4 regions of the Streptomyces ambofaciens ATCC 23877 genome follow, and region 4 is predicted to be linked to each of the others. Evidence: riboswitches for the same ligand, from Rfam matches in the RefSeq annotation. Region 4 holds a riboswitch; each other region holds the start of a gene.
What was found. A riboswitch is a leader RNA that binds a small molecule or an ion and turns the genes downstream of it on or off. The one in region 4 is predicted to bind cobalamin.
Positions count from the first base shown of each region.

Region 1: linked by a shared signal. The riboswitch ahead of SAM23877_RS08950 (cobalamin biosynthesis protein) and the one ahead of SAM23877_RS28490 (ABC transporter substrate-binding protein) in region 4 are both predicted to bind cobalamin.
Region 2: linked by a shared signal. The riboswitch ahead of SAM23877_RS26950 (energy-coupling factor ABC transporter permease) and the one ahead of SAM23877_RS28490 (ABC transporter substrate-binding protein) in region 4 are both predicted to bind cobalamin.
Region 3: linked by a shared signal. The riboswitch ahead of SAM23877_RS23780 (ribonucleoside-diphosphate reductase subunit alpha) and the one ahead of SAM23877_RS28490 (ABC transporter substrate-binding protein) in region 4 are both predicted to bind cobalamin.

Region 1 is NZ_CP012382.1:1,979,830-1,982,819, reverse strand. It holds gene SAM23877_RS08955 (cobyric acid synthase) at 1-1,051, opposite strand, end outside; gene SAM23877_RS08950 (cobalamin biosynthesis protein) at 1,048-2,013, opposite strand; cobalamin riboswitch at 2,222-2,361, opposite strand; gene SAM23877_RS08945 (hypothetical protein) at 2,501-2,722, opposite strand; gene SAM23877_RS08940 (inorganic phosphate transporter) at 2,757-2,990, opposite strand, start outside.
Region 2 is NZ_CP012382.1:6,132,247-6,135,236, forward strand. It holds gene SAM23877_RS26935 (ATP-binding cassette domain-containing protein) at 1-64, opposite strand, end outside; gene cbiQ (cobalt ECF transporter T component CbiQ) at 61-810, opposite strand; gene SAM23877_RS26945 (energy-coupling factor ABC transporter substrate-binding protein) at 811-1,152, opposite strand; gene SAM23877_RS26950 (energy-coupling factor ABC transporter permease) at 1,149-1,883, opposite strand; cobalamin riboswitch at 1,914-2,097, opposite strand; gene SAM23877_RS26955 (potassium channel family protein) at 2,191-2,784, opposite strand; gene SAM23877_RS26960 (chloride channel protein) at 2,781-2,990, opposite strand, start outside.
Region 3 is NZ_CP012382.1:5,317,571-5,320,560, forward strand. It holds gene SAM23877_RS23780 (ribonucleoside-diphosphate reductase subunit alpha) at 1-1,809, opposite strand, end outside; cobalamin riboswitch at 1,932-2,109, opposite strand; gene SAM23877_RS23785 (GNAT family N-acetyltransferase) at 2,137-2,643, opposite strand; gene mctP (monocarboxylate uptake permease MctP) at 2,716-2,990, opposite strand, start outside.
Region 4 is NZ_CP012382.1:6,495,329-6,498,318, reverse strand. It holds gene SAM23877_RS28500 (MFS transporter) at 1-361, shown strand, start outside; gene SAM23877_RS28495 (class I SAM-dependent methyltransferase) at 330-1,079, shown strand; cobalamin riboswitch at 1,134-1,311, shown strand; gene SAM23877_RS28490 (ABC transporter substrate-binding protein) at 1,400-2,368, shown strand; gene SAM23877_RS28485 (FecCD family ABC transporter permease) at 2,365-2,990, shown strand, end outside.

The sequences.
Region 1 (2,990 bases), 4.5 Mb from region 4:
TGTGCTCGCCGAGCAGCTGGAAGCCACCGCAGATCCCGAGCACCGGGCGGCCCGCCGCGGCCCTTCGGACGAGCGCGTCCGCGAGCCCGCGCTCCCGCAGCCACCGCAGGGCCCGGACCGTTCCGCGGGTCCCCGGCACGATCACGAGATCGGCGTCGGCGAGTTCCTCCGGCCGGTCCACGAACCGCACCACGACCCCCGGTTCGGCGGCCAGCGCGTCCACGTCCGTGAAGTTGGACATCAGCGGAACCGCGCAGACGGCGACCCGCAGCACGTCCTCGCCGACCGGCGGCGCGACGACGGACTCCCGCACCGTCCCGCGCAGGGAGACGCGCAGTCCGTCCTCCTCGTCGATCCCGAGCCCGTGCCGGAAGGGCAGCACGCCGTACGTCCGCCGCCCGGTGAGCCCGTGGAGCATGTCCAGGCCGGGCTCCAGCAGCGACACGTCGCCCCGGAACTTGTTGACGAGGAACCCGGCGACCAGCGCCTGGTCCTCGGGCGACAGCAGGGCCACCGTGCCGAAGAAGGAGGCGAAGACGCCGCCGCGGTCGATGTCGCCGACGACCACGACGGGGAGCCCGGCGCCCCGGGCGATCCCCATGTTCACGATGTCGGTCCGGCGCAGGTTGATCTCGGCCGGACTGCCCGCCCCCTCGCAGATCACCGCGTCATACGTGCCCCGCAGCTCGGCCAGACAGTCCAGCACCGTGCCGAGCAACTGCCGCTGCCGCCCGCCGTGGTAGCCGCGGGCGCTCATCTCACCGACCGGCTTGCCGAGCAGCACGACCTGGCTGCTGCGCTCCCCGCCCGGCTTCAGCAGCACCGGGTTCATCAGCGCGGTGGGCTCCACCCGGCACGCCTGCGCCTGCATGGCCTGCGCCCGCCCGATCTCCGCGCCCTCGCGGGTCACGAAGGAGTTCAGCGACATGTTCTGCGCCTTGAACGGCGCCACCTTGACGCCCTGGCGCACCAGCCAGCGGCAGATCCCGGCGGTGACGACGCTCTTGCCGGCGTCGGAGGTGGTACCGGCGACGAGGAGGCCACCGCTCATGAGTCACGTCCCTTCGTGAGTGCCCGGCGGGCGAGCAGCCGCGCGCCCGCGCACACGCCCAGCGCCAGCCAGCCCACGCGCCGGGAGAGCCGGACGGCCCGGTCGATGTCGCCGGAACCGGCCAGGACGGCGCGACCGGCCGCCCCGTTGAGGACGGGCCGGTGCTCCACCCGCCCGCCGTAGGAGAGCGTGCCGCCGAGCCGCACGCCGAGGGCGCCCGCGAACGATGCCTCCACGGGACCCGCGTTGGGGCTCGGATGCCGTCCGGCGTCGGCACGCCACGCCCGCACGGCGCCCCGCGGGTCGCCGCCGGCCACGGTGGCCAGGACGGCGGTCAGACGGGCGCCGGGCCAGCCCGCGAGGTCGTCGAGCCGGGCCGAGGCCCAGCCGTAGCGCCGGTACCGGGCGGACTTGTGGCCGACCATGGCGTCCAGGGTGTTCACCGCCCGGAAGCCGAGGAGCCCGGGCACTCCGGCGACGGCGCCCCACACGAGGGCGCCCACCACCGCGTCCGAGGTGTTCTCGGCGACGGACTCGACGACGGCCCGGGCGATTCCGTCGGCGTCCAGGGCCTGCGGATCCCGTCCGCACAGGTGCGGCAGCCGCGCACGGGCCGTCTCGACGTCCCCGGCCTCCAGGGCCCGCCCGATCGAGCGGGCCTCCCGGGCGAGCGAGGTCCCGCCGACGACGGCCCAGGTGGCGGCGCCGGTCAGCGCGACGGAAGCGGCGGGGGAGCGGCGTACGGCGCGTGCGGCGGCGGCCCCCAGGGCGACGGCGCCACCGGCGCACACGCCGGTGTGCAGCGCGCCCCGGCCCCGGTGGTCACGCCACAGCACCCGTTCCACGGCACCGGCGGCACGGCCGAACGCGGCGACCGGGTGCCCGCGGCGCGGATCGCCGAGGAGGAGGTCGCCGAGAAGGCCGGCGGCGGCGCCGTACGCGAAGACGCGTTCGGCGCGCACGGCTCAGCCGGCCGCGGGGCGGGGAGGTGTGGGACCGGCGTTCCCGGAGTCACCGGGGTGGCCGGAGTCACCGGGGCAGCGGGTGTCGCCGGGAGGGGCGGAGTACCCGGGGTGGGCGGAGTGCCCGGGATACCGGGACCCGCCGGGGTACCTGCAGGAGCAGCCGCGCATGGCGATACGTCCTCACTCAGGGTGTCCGCGCCCTGGTTGGAAGAGACCGGCGGTGAGAGTTCCTGGCTCCCGGGGATCAGCTCCCCGGTCACAGTGGCGGGACCGCGCCGGATTCGCACCGGGCTTCCTCTCCTGCCGCCGTACTGGCTCCGGAAGTCCACCACGGCCCGCGAACACCCGTCAACCTGGCGTTGACCTGCGGCGGGGGAGTGTGCGAAGGCCCACACACGGGCGGTGTGCGCCGGCACGGGAAGAGGCGGGGTGCGGGACGGTTGGAGTCCGTCCCGCACCCCGCCTCACGGGTGTGCGGCGATCGTCAGGCGACGATCAGGTAGATGCCGTACGCCACCGCCGCCGCGCAGGCCGCGAAGCACGCGTACGCGCCGGTGACCGCGAGGGCCGCGGAGCCGCCCTGGGCGGTGGCCCGCTCCTGGCGGGAGAGGCCGACGATGCCGAGGGTGAACAGGCCCACCAGGACCACGGTGGCCACGAGGCTGACCCCGAAGACGGAGCCGAGAGCTGCCCAGTCGATGCTCATGGAGGTTCGCTTCCTTCGTACCCGGGGGGCGGGCTCAGACGGTGGTGGTGGCCGAGGGGGCCTTGGCGTCGGGCGCGGCGGCCGGGACGGCGGCGGCCAGTTCCTCGGTCACCCCGGTCGGCGGCGGGGAGACGGCGGCCATCGCCGTGGTCACCACGCCGGACGGCTCGGGCTCGTCGATCACGTTGGTGTGGTCGACGACCTCGCGCCGGGAGATCTTCCAGATGGCGGCGCTGGAGGCGATCAGGAAGACCAGGACGAGGCCGGT
Region 2 (2,990 bases), 360 kb from region 4:
ACGCGCCCCGCAGGGCCACCAGGGGCGACGCGGCCGTCCCGGCCCCCTCGATCGTCTCGTTCACGACAGCGGCCTTTCCAGTACGAGGGTGAGGGCGGCCAGCGCCGCCAGCAGCGCGAGGCTCGCCGCCGTGAAGGGCACCGAGACACGGGCCTCGGGCACCAGGACCCGCAGCGTGCCGTCGTAACCGCGCCCCGCGAGACCGGACTGGAGCCGCGCCGCCCGGTCGAAGGCCCGTACGAAGGCCGTGGCGCCGAGCCCGCCGAGGGAGCGCCACGCGGCGGCCCGGCCGGTGTGGCCCAGCCGCGCCGCCTGCGCCTCGCGGATCCGGCGCACGGAGTCCAGCAGCAGGAAACTCATGCGGTACGTCACCAGAGCGACGTCCACCACCGGCGCGGGCACCCCGGCCCGCACCAGGCGGGGCAGCAGGTCGGACATCGGGGTGGTGAACGCGAACAGCAGCACCCCGAGGGAGGCCGCCGAGGTCCGCAGCATCAGCTCACCGGCGCGCACCGGCCCGCCGTCCGCCCATGTCAGGAACCCGTCCGGCCCCCCGACCCGCACCAGCAGCGGCAGCGCCCCCGTCACGCAGAAACCCAGCGGCACCCGGTACGCCCGCCACAGCCGGCGCCGGGGCACGCCCGCCGGGCCGAGCAGCACGACGAGCGCCGCCACCAGCACCAGTGCCGCGCCCGGCCAGGGCGGCAGCGAGACGGCGAGCACGGTCAGGCCGAGCCCGAGCACGGCCTTGTCCACGGGATGCCGGCGGCGCCACCTGCTGCTGTGCGCCGCCGCGTCGATCGGCAGCACTCAGTCCCCTTCGGGCGCGTCCCGCCCAGCCGTCGCCACCGCCCGTTCCTCGCCCTGCCGCCGGCCCCGGCGCAGCCCGAAGTAGTAGGCCAGCACACCCGCGCCGAGCGCGGCCTGCACGGCGAACAGCGCCGACTCGATCTCCCCGGACGGCGGCTCGTACAGCGGCGAGAACCACGGCTCGTAGTCCGGCTCGATCTCGGTGATCGCCGTCTCCGCCTCCGCGTCCGCCCCGGCGAACGGCTCCTCCTTGTGATCGCCGAGCCCCAGCACCAGCGGCAGCACCGCGAGCGCGGCGACGGCGAGCAGCAGCAGGGCGTTGATCTTCGCGTTGCGGCTCATCGGGCCACCACCTCCTCCTGCTCGCCGGACGCGACCTTGCCGGCCCCGGTCCCGTCGTCGGCTCCGGCCGGCCTCGACAGCACACCGAGCCGGGTCAGTTCTCCCTTGCTGGACTGCACCAGCAGCCGCATGACGACGACCGTGAGCAGGCCCTCGCTCACCGCCAGCGGGATCTGCGTGACGGCGAAGATGGACCCGAACTTGCCGAGGGCGCCCAGGAAGCCGCTGCCCGGGTCCGGGAAGGCGAGCGCCAGCTGGACGCTGGTGACGCAGTAGGTGGTCAGGTCGGCGACGAAGGCGCCGAAGAACACCGTGACCATCAGCGGCACGCCGGAGCGGCGCAGCACCCGGTAGACGGCGTAGCCGGCCCAGGGACCGGCGATCGCCATCGAGAAGACGTTGGCACCGAGCGTGGTCAGCCCGCCGTGCGCGAGCAGCAGCGCCTGGAAGAGCAGGGTGATGGTGCCCAGCACCGCCATGATCGGCGGCCGGAACAGGACGGCGCCGAGCCCCGTGCCGGTCGGGTGCGAACAACTCCCGGTGACGGACGGCAGCTTCAGGGCCGACAGCACGAACGTGAAGGCTCCGGACGCCCCGAGGAGCAAGGTGCTCTCCGGGTGTTCCCTGACCTCACGGGTGAGTGACCGTACTCCGTGGACGACGAACGGCGCGGACGCGACACCCCAGGCGATCGCGTGCGCCGGAGGCAGAAAGCCCTCGGCTATGTGCATGGCTCAGCAGACCCTCTCCAGCACCTCGTGGATGGACGACGCGCCTTGGCCGGTCTCCTGGCTTACGGGTACCACCGCCCGTGCTCCGCCTTCCCGGGTCCTAGGACCCAGTGGCTGCCCGCGAGGGCCGGAGCCGGACTTCCCGATTCACAGTGGCGAGGGCCGCACCGGCATCACACCGGATTTCCCGTTCACCAAGGCGTGGCGACAGTAGTGCTCCCGAAGGGGCGGTGACAAGCCGCCCTCCAGTCCTCGGACGCGCGTCGTTCACGCAGGTGGCGTCGGCGCACGCGCGTCCCGGTGCCCGTCAGCCGCGCCGGTCCCGCTCCGTCCGCCGGACCACCATGTCGCGCAGCCGCTGGGCGAGGGCGGTCGCGGCTGCGGTCAGGAACACGAAGCTGTACGTGATCTGGAGGACCGTCACGATGCGGGCCGCCTGGCCGCTCGGGGTGATGTCGCCGTACCCGACGGTCGCCAGCGTGACGATGGTGAAGTACAGGGCGTCGACGCGGGTGCTGAGGCCGACGAACTCGCCCTCGTGCTTGGCGAGGGCGTAGTAGGTGGCCGAGAAGATGTGCACGGTCAGGACGATCAGCAGGGAGAGGACCGCACCGGGCCGGGAGTCCGGGCGGTTGGTGAACACGTGGCGGATCTGCCGGAGCAGCAGCACGGCCACGACGGTGAGCGCGAGGGCGAACAGCACCCAGCTCAGTACGGGCCGCCGCGGGCCCAGGTGGTCGAGAGGGAGCAGGAAGTAGGCCACGACCACGGCCACCGTGACGCCGGCCCGCACCAGCCAGGGACGCACCGTGCGCCAGGCGGTCCGCGGGGGGTCGGTCCGGGGAGGGCCGGCCCGCGGACGGCCGGGCCGCCGAGGGCCGGACCGGTGGTGCTCCGTCACCGTGCGGTTCCCCCGCCCGGGCTCTCGGCCGCCGCCGGTTCGGTGCGGCGCACCAACTGGGCGACGACGAAGGCGACGACCGACGCGATGACGATCAGCGGCGTCTGGTCGTGGGCGTCCTTGCCCATCAGCAGGACCGCCAGCACCGCGCTGGCCAGTGGCAGTCCCGTCACCGCCGCCGCGGCGGCCGAGATGCCCAGGGCGAG
Region 3 (2,990 bases), 1.2 Mb from region 4:
CAGTCCGGTGGTCGCCATGCGCTCGCGCAGTGCCGCCCAGCGCTCCGGCCAGGTGGTCTCGACCCCGTAGTGGTCGGGGTGCAGCACGCCCCGGGCCGTCCGGGTCTTCTCCCAGGCCGGCAGCGGGCCGTTGCGCTCGGCGAGGTCGGTGGAGGTCTCGTAGGCCGCGAGCATGATCCGCTCGGCGATGCGGGTGGAGAGCGCCTTCGCCTCGGGGGAGTCGAAGGGCAGGCGCAGCTGGAAGAAGACGTCCTGCAGGCCCATCGCGCCGAGGCCGACCGGTCGCCAGCGGGCGTTGGAGCGGCCCGCCTGCTCGGTCGGGTAGAAGTTGATGTCGACGACCCGGTCCAGGAAGGTGACGGCGGTGCGGACGGTGGCGTCCAGCCGCTCCCAGTCGAGGTCGCCCGCGGCGACGTCGACGAACGCGCCGAGGTTGACCGAGCCCAGGTTGCAGACCGCCGTCTCCCCGTCGTCGGTGACCTCCAGGATCTCCGTGCAGAGGTTGGAGGAGTGGACCACGTGGCCCGGCTCGGCGGTCTGGTTGGCGGTGCGGTTGGCGGTGTCCTTGAAGGTCATCCAGCCGTTGCCGGTCTGCGCGAGGGTGCGCATCATGCGTCCGTACAGCTCGCGGGCGGGGAGGGTCCTGCGGGCCAGTCCGGCCGCCTCCGCCTCGCGGTACGCGGCGTCGAACTCCGCGCCCCACAGGTCGACCAGCTCGGGCACGTCGGCGGGCGAGAACAGGGACCACTGCCCGTCGGCGTCCACCCGGCGCATGAACTCGTCCGGCACCCAGTGGGCGAGGTTCAGGTTGTGGGTGCGGCGGGCGTCCTCGCCGGTGTTGTCCCGCAGCTCCAGGAACTCCTCGATGTCGGCGTGCCAGGTCTCCAGGTAGACCGCCGCCGCACCCTTGCGCCGGCCGCCCTGGTTCACGGCGGCGACCGAGGCGTCCAGCGTCTTCAGGAACGGGACGATGCCGTTGGAGTGGCCGTTGGTGCCGCGGATCAGGGAGCCGCGGGAGCGGATGCGGGAGTAGGCGATGCCGATGCCGCCGGCGTGCTTGGAGAGGCGGGCCACCTGGTGGAGGCGGTCGTAGAGGGAGTCCAGCTCGTCCTTGGGGGAGTCGAGGAGGTAGCAGGACGACATCTGGGCGTGCCGGGTGCCGGAGTTGAAGAGGGTGGGGGAGGAGGGCAGGTAGTCGAGGCGGCTCATCAGCCCGTAGAGGGCGGCCACCTCGTCGGCCGCGCGGGCGGTGTCGTCCTCGGCGAGCCCGGCGGCGACACGCAGCATGAAGTACTGGGGCGTCTCGACCACCTTGCGGGTGATCGGGTGCCGGAGCAGGTAGCGGCTGTGCAGGGTGCGCAGCCCGAAGTAGCCGAAGCGGTCGTCGGCGGCCGGGTCGATCAGCGCGTCCAGGCGGTCCGCGTGCAGCCGTACGAACGCGGCCGTGCGGTCGGCGATCAGCCCCTCGCGGTGGCCGGTGGCGACCGACTCGGTGAAGGAGGCGACCCCCTGGGAGGCGGCCTCGGCGCGGATGCCGATGGTCAGCAGACGGGCGGCCAGCCTGGAGTAGACGGGGTCCTCCGAGATGAGCCCGGCCGCCGCCTCGGTGGCGAGCTCGCGCAGCTCCGCCTCGTCCGCGCGGGCGGACCGGCCGCGCAGCGCGGCGGCGGCGACCCGGCCGGGGTCGGCGCCCGGGAGGTCGGCGGTCAGCACGGTCAGGGTCCGCAGCAGCGCGGCACCGGGGCCGTCCGGTTCCCCGGTCGCCGTCACCGGGGTCGCTGAAGCCGGATCGGCTGGCGCGATGGTCACGTGGAGCACTCCCTCGCTCGGCACGGGGCCTGGCGGAGGGCAGGAGGAATCACGAGCGCACACGGCGTCGCGTCCACCGGCCCACTCCACGAGGCCCGGACGTCATGGCACCCGGGCCAAGGCGGCCGGGCGCACTGTCGGCAGGTCCTCGGACTCAAGCCCGTGCGCGGACACGTGGAGACGCGAACACGCACAAGTACACCGTTGCGGGACAGTTCCGGATTCGCACCGGATTCCCCTGCGGCGACAGCGAGCACGAGCATACATCTTGTGCCGGGCACCGCCAGCACCCCCAGATGTTGTGTCCGTGAGCGTGTCGGGAGGGTGTCAGAGCGTCAGTTCATAGGTGAGCAGGGTGAAGTCGTCCAGCTTCGGCAGGGGGTTCCAGTCGCGCTCCGGGGTGCGGGTGAAACCCAGGCGCGCGTAGAGGCGGTGGGCGCCGTGCATGGTGCGCTGGGTGGACAGCACGACCCGCGCGCAGCCCGGCACGGACCGGGCGCGGTCGACGCAGGCCCGCACCAGCGCCTCGCCGGCGCCGCGTCCGCGCGCCTCGCGGGCGACGGCGAGCATGCGTATCTCGGCCTCGCCGGGACGGGCGATGTCGGCCATCGGGCCACCGCGGGGCACGAAGGTGACGCCACCGAGCACACCGCCGTCCGATGCGGCGACCAGCACCTCGGCGGCGGCCGCCCGTCGGGCCACGGCGCGCAGCTCGTGGAGGTAGGCGTCGTCCTCCCCGAAGTCGAGGAGGCCGTCGCCCAGGTAGGCGCGCGCGGTGATCTCACCGAGGGTGTCGTACTCCTCGGCCGTGGCACGCCGGATCACGAAGTCCATGCCCCCGAGTGTGCCCGACGGGTACGACAGCGGGCCGCCGGATTTCTCCGACGGCCCGCCTGAGGGAGGGGGTCAGTGCGAGGTGCCCGCCGTGGCCGGCGGCAGCTCCACCTCGACGCCCGGGTCGCCCGCGTCCGCGGTGTAGTCGCCGGGCTTGGTCTCGTCGATGCCCTCGGGCGCCTTGAGCGCCCTCATGACGAAGGTCAGGACCACGGTGACCAGCACGTTCAGCACGAAGGCGGTGAGGCCGATGTAGCCGATCTCACCGATGCCGGGGATCTCGTCCGAGGAGCCGCCGAAGTGCTTCTGCGTCGGCGAGGCCACCCCGTACGCGGCGACCGTGCCGT
Region 4 (2,990 bases):
GGCGGCACTGCTGGCGGGCGGCGCGCTGATCACCCTCGGGGACATCGTGCTGTTCCTCAAGAACGACCTGGAGGCACTGCGCCGCAGCCCGCGCTCCGACGCCGTGGTCTTCGGCCAGCAGCGGCTCGCCGCGGGCCTGGGTGCCTGCGCGAGCGGCGTGCTGGGCGGGCAGGTGTACGGCCTCGGCGAACGGGCCGGGCACACCGGCTGGTTCTGGCTGCTGGCGGCCGCCCAGTGTGCGCTGCTTCCCCTTCTGCTGCTCACGCTGCGCCACCGCACGGCGCGGCGCCCTGCCCCCGACGGCGACCATGAAGGAGCACTGACGCGCGATGACACGGACGGGCGGATTCCAGGACGATGACTTCTGGACCGAGTTCCACGACTTCCTCTTCTCCGAGCAGCGCTACGAGCAGGCCGAGGAGCTGCTGGACACCTCTCCCCTGCTCGCCCTCGCCGGGGGGTCACGCGTGCTCGACCTGTGCTGCGGGCCGGGGGTGTTCACCGTGCCGCTCGCCCGCCGCGGTCACCGCGTGACCGGAGTCGACCTGAGCCCGGCCATGCTGGACCGCGCGCGCAAGCGGTCGGCCGACGCCGGTGCCGACGTGACGTACGTGCGGGCCGACGCCCGCGAGTACGAGGCGCCGGGCGGCTTCGACGTCGTCCTCAACATGTTCACCTCCTTCGGGTACTTCGAGGATCCCGCCGACAACGCCCGCGTGCTGCGCACCATGCACACCTGCCTGGCACCCGGCGGCACGCTCGTCCTGGACCTCGCCGGGAAGGAGCTCCTGGCGCGCAGGGTCACCCCGCCCAAGGTGGTGCGCCGGGGCGAGGACCTGATGGTGCAGACCGACACCGTGCTGGACGAGTGGGCGCGGCTGCGCAGCGACTGGGTGCTGGTCCGGGGCGAACGGGTGACGCGGGCCACCCTGACCTGGTTCGTGTACAGCGCGGTGGAGCTGCGGCGGATGGCCGAGGAGGCGGGGTTCGGCCGCGTGGAGGTCTTCGGCGGGTTCGACGGACGCCCCTACGACGAGAACGCCGAGCGGCTGGTGCTTCGGGCGGTCCGTGAGGCCTGAGGGAGGAGCGGGGCGTGCGGCCGGGTCCGCACGCCCTTTGCCGGCGGCTCGGGGAAACGTAGGATCACCTGGTCATCGCCGCGACGGGAGACAGGAAGCCGGTGCGAATCCGGCACGGTCCCGCCACTGTGACCGGGGAGCGCCCCTCCGACATGCCACTGCGCACCGCGCGGGAAGGCGGGGGGAACGTCGATCCGGGAGTCAGGACACTGGTCCGTCGCGGGCCCGTCCCAAGGAGCGCGGACTCCAGGAGGCTTCACGTGTCCCAGCTGTTCGACCCTGCCCGCACACGGGTGTTCCTCCGTGCCACGGCCGCTGCCATGGCTCTCTCCTCAGTGCTGCTGACCGCCGGCTGCGGTGCGTCGTCCGACGGGAGCGGTGGGGACGCGAAGGCCTCCACGGCCGTACCCGCGGGCTTCCCGGTCACCATCGACAACTGCGGTGTGAGGACGACGTACGACGAGCCTCCGGCGCGGGTGGTCACCATCCACCAGCACCCGGCGGAGCTCATGCTCGCCCTCGGCCTGAAGGACCGCATGGTCGGCACGGCCTTCCCCGACTCCGCCGTCCTGCCCGAGCTGCGGAAGGACTACGAGGCGATCCCCGAACTGGCGGAGAGGGAGCCGTCGTTCGAGAGGATCCTGGAGGCCGAACCCGACTTCGTCTACGGCGGCTACGGCAGCGCCTTCGCCGAGAACGAGGGCCGCTCCCGCACGGCGTTCACCGACGCCGGCATCGACACCTACCTCAACCGCGAGTACTGCGGCAGGAAGCGGGTGACGATGAAGGACACCTACGACGAGATCCGCACCATCGGCGAGATCTTCGGTGTCCCGGACCGGGCCGACGCACTGGTCGCCGATCTCGAAGGCCGCGTCGACGAGGCCGCCGGCCAGGTCGAGGGCGAGCCCGAGGTGTCCGTCTTCGTCTACGACAGCGGCGACAAGAGCGCCTTCACCGCGGGCGGCAGGAGCCTGGGCACCGAGCTGATCCGGTCGGCCGGCGGCACGAACGTCTTCGCCGACCTCGACGACGTCTTCGGTGACGTCTCCTGGGAGCAGGTCGTCGAGCGCAGGCCGGAAGTCATCGCCCTCTACGACTACGCCGGTGCCGGCAGCGTCGAGGAGAAGAAGAGGTTCCTGCTCTCCCAGCCCGCGCTCGCCGACGTACCGGCCGTCAGGAACAAGCGGTTCGTCGTCCTGCCGCTGACCGCCACGCTGGTCGGCATCCGCTCGGCCTACGCGGTCGAGGATCTGGCTCGCGGGCTGCACCCCGAGAGCTTCCGGTGACCCAGACCGCCACCGGGCCGTACGACGAGCGGACGGTGCGGCCGCGGAAGTCCGGCGAGCCAGGGGCGGGCCGTACGAGATGGGCGGTCACGCTGCTCGTACTCACCGCCCTGCTGCTCGTCTCCGCCACGGCGGGCCTTGCGATCGGCTCCGTCCAGGTGCCGCCCGGCGAGGTGTGGGGCATCGTGACGCACGCGCTGGGTGCCGACCAGCGGGAACCGGACTGGTCGCGGGCCCGGGAGACCATCGTGCTGGACGTGCGGGCGCCGCGGGTACTGCTCGGTGCGGTCACCGGCGCCGGCCTGGCGGTGATCGGCACCGCCCTCCAGGCCCTGGTGCGCAACCCCCTCGCCGAGCCCTACCTGCTGGGCGTCTCCTCCGGCGCGTCCCTCGGCGCGGTCGTCGTGATCGTGTTCGGAGTCACCCTCTTCGGGCCGCTCTCCCTGTCGGCGGCCGCCTTCGTGGGCGCCCTCGGCGCGCTCCTGCTCGTGTACGCCGGCGCGCGCACCGGTGGCCGCATCACCTCGTCGCGGCTGGTGCTGTCCGGGGTGGCGATCGCGGCGGTGCTCACCGCGGTCCTCGACCTGCTGCTGCTCACCACCGGCCGGGGCAACGAGGCCCG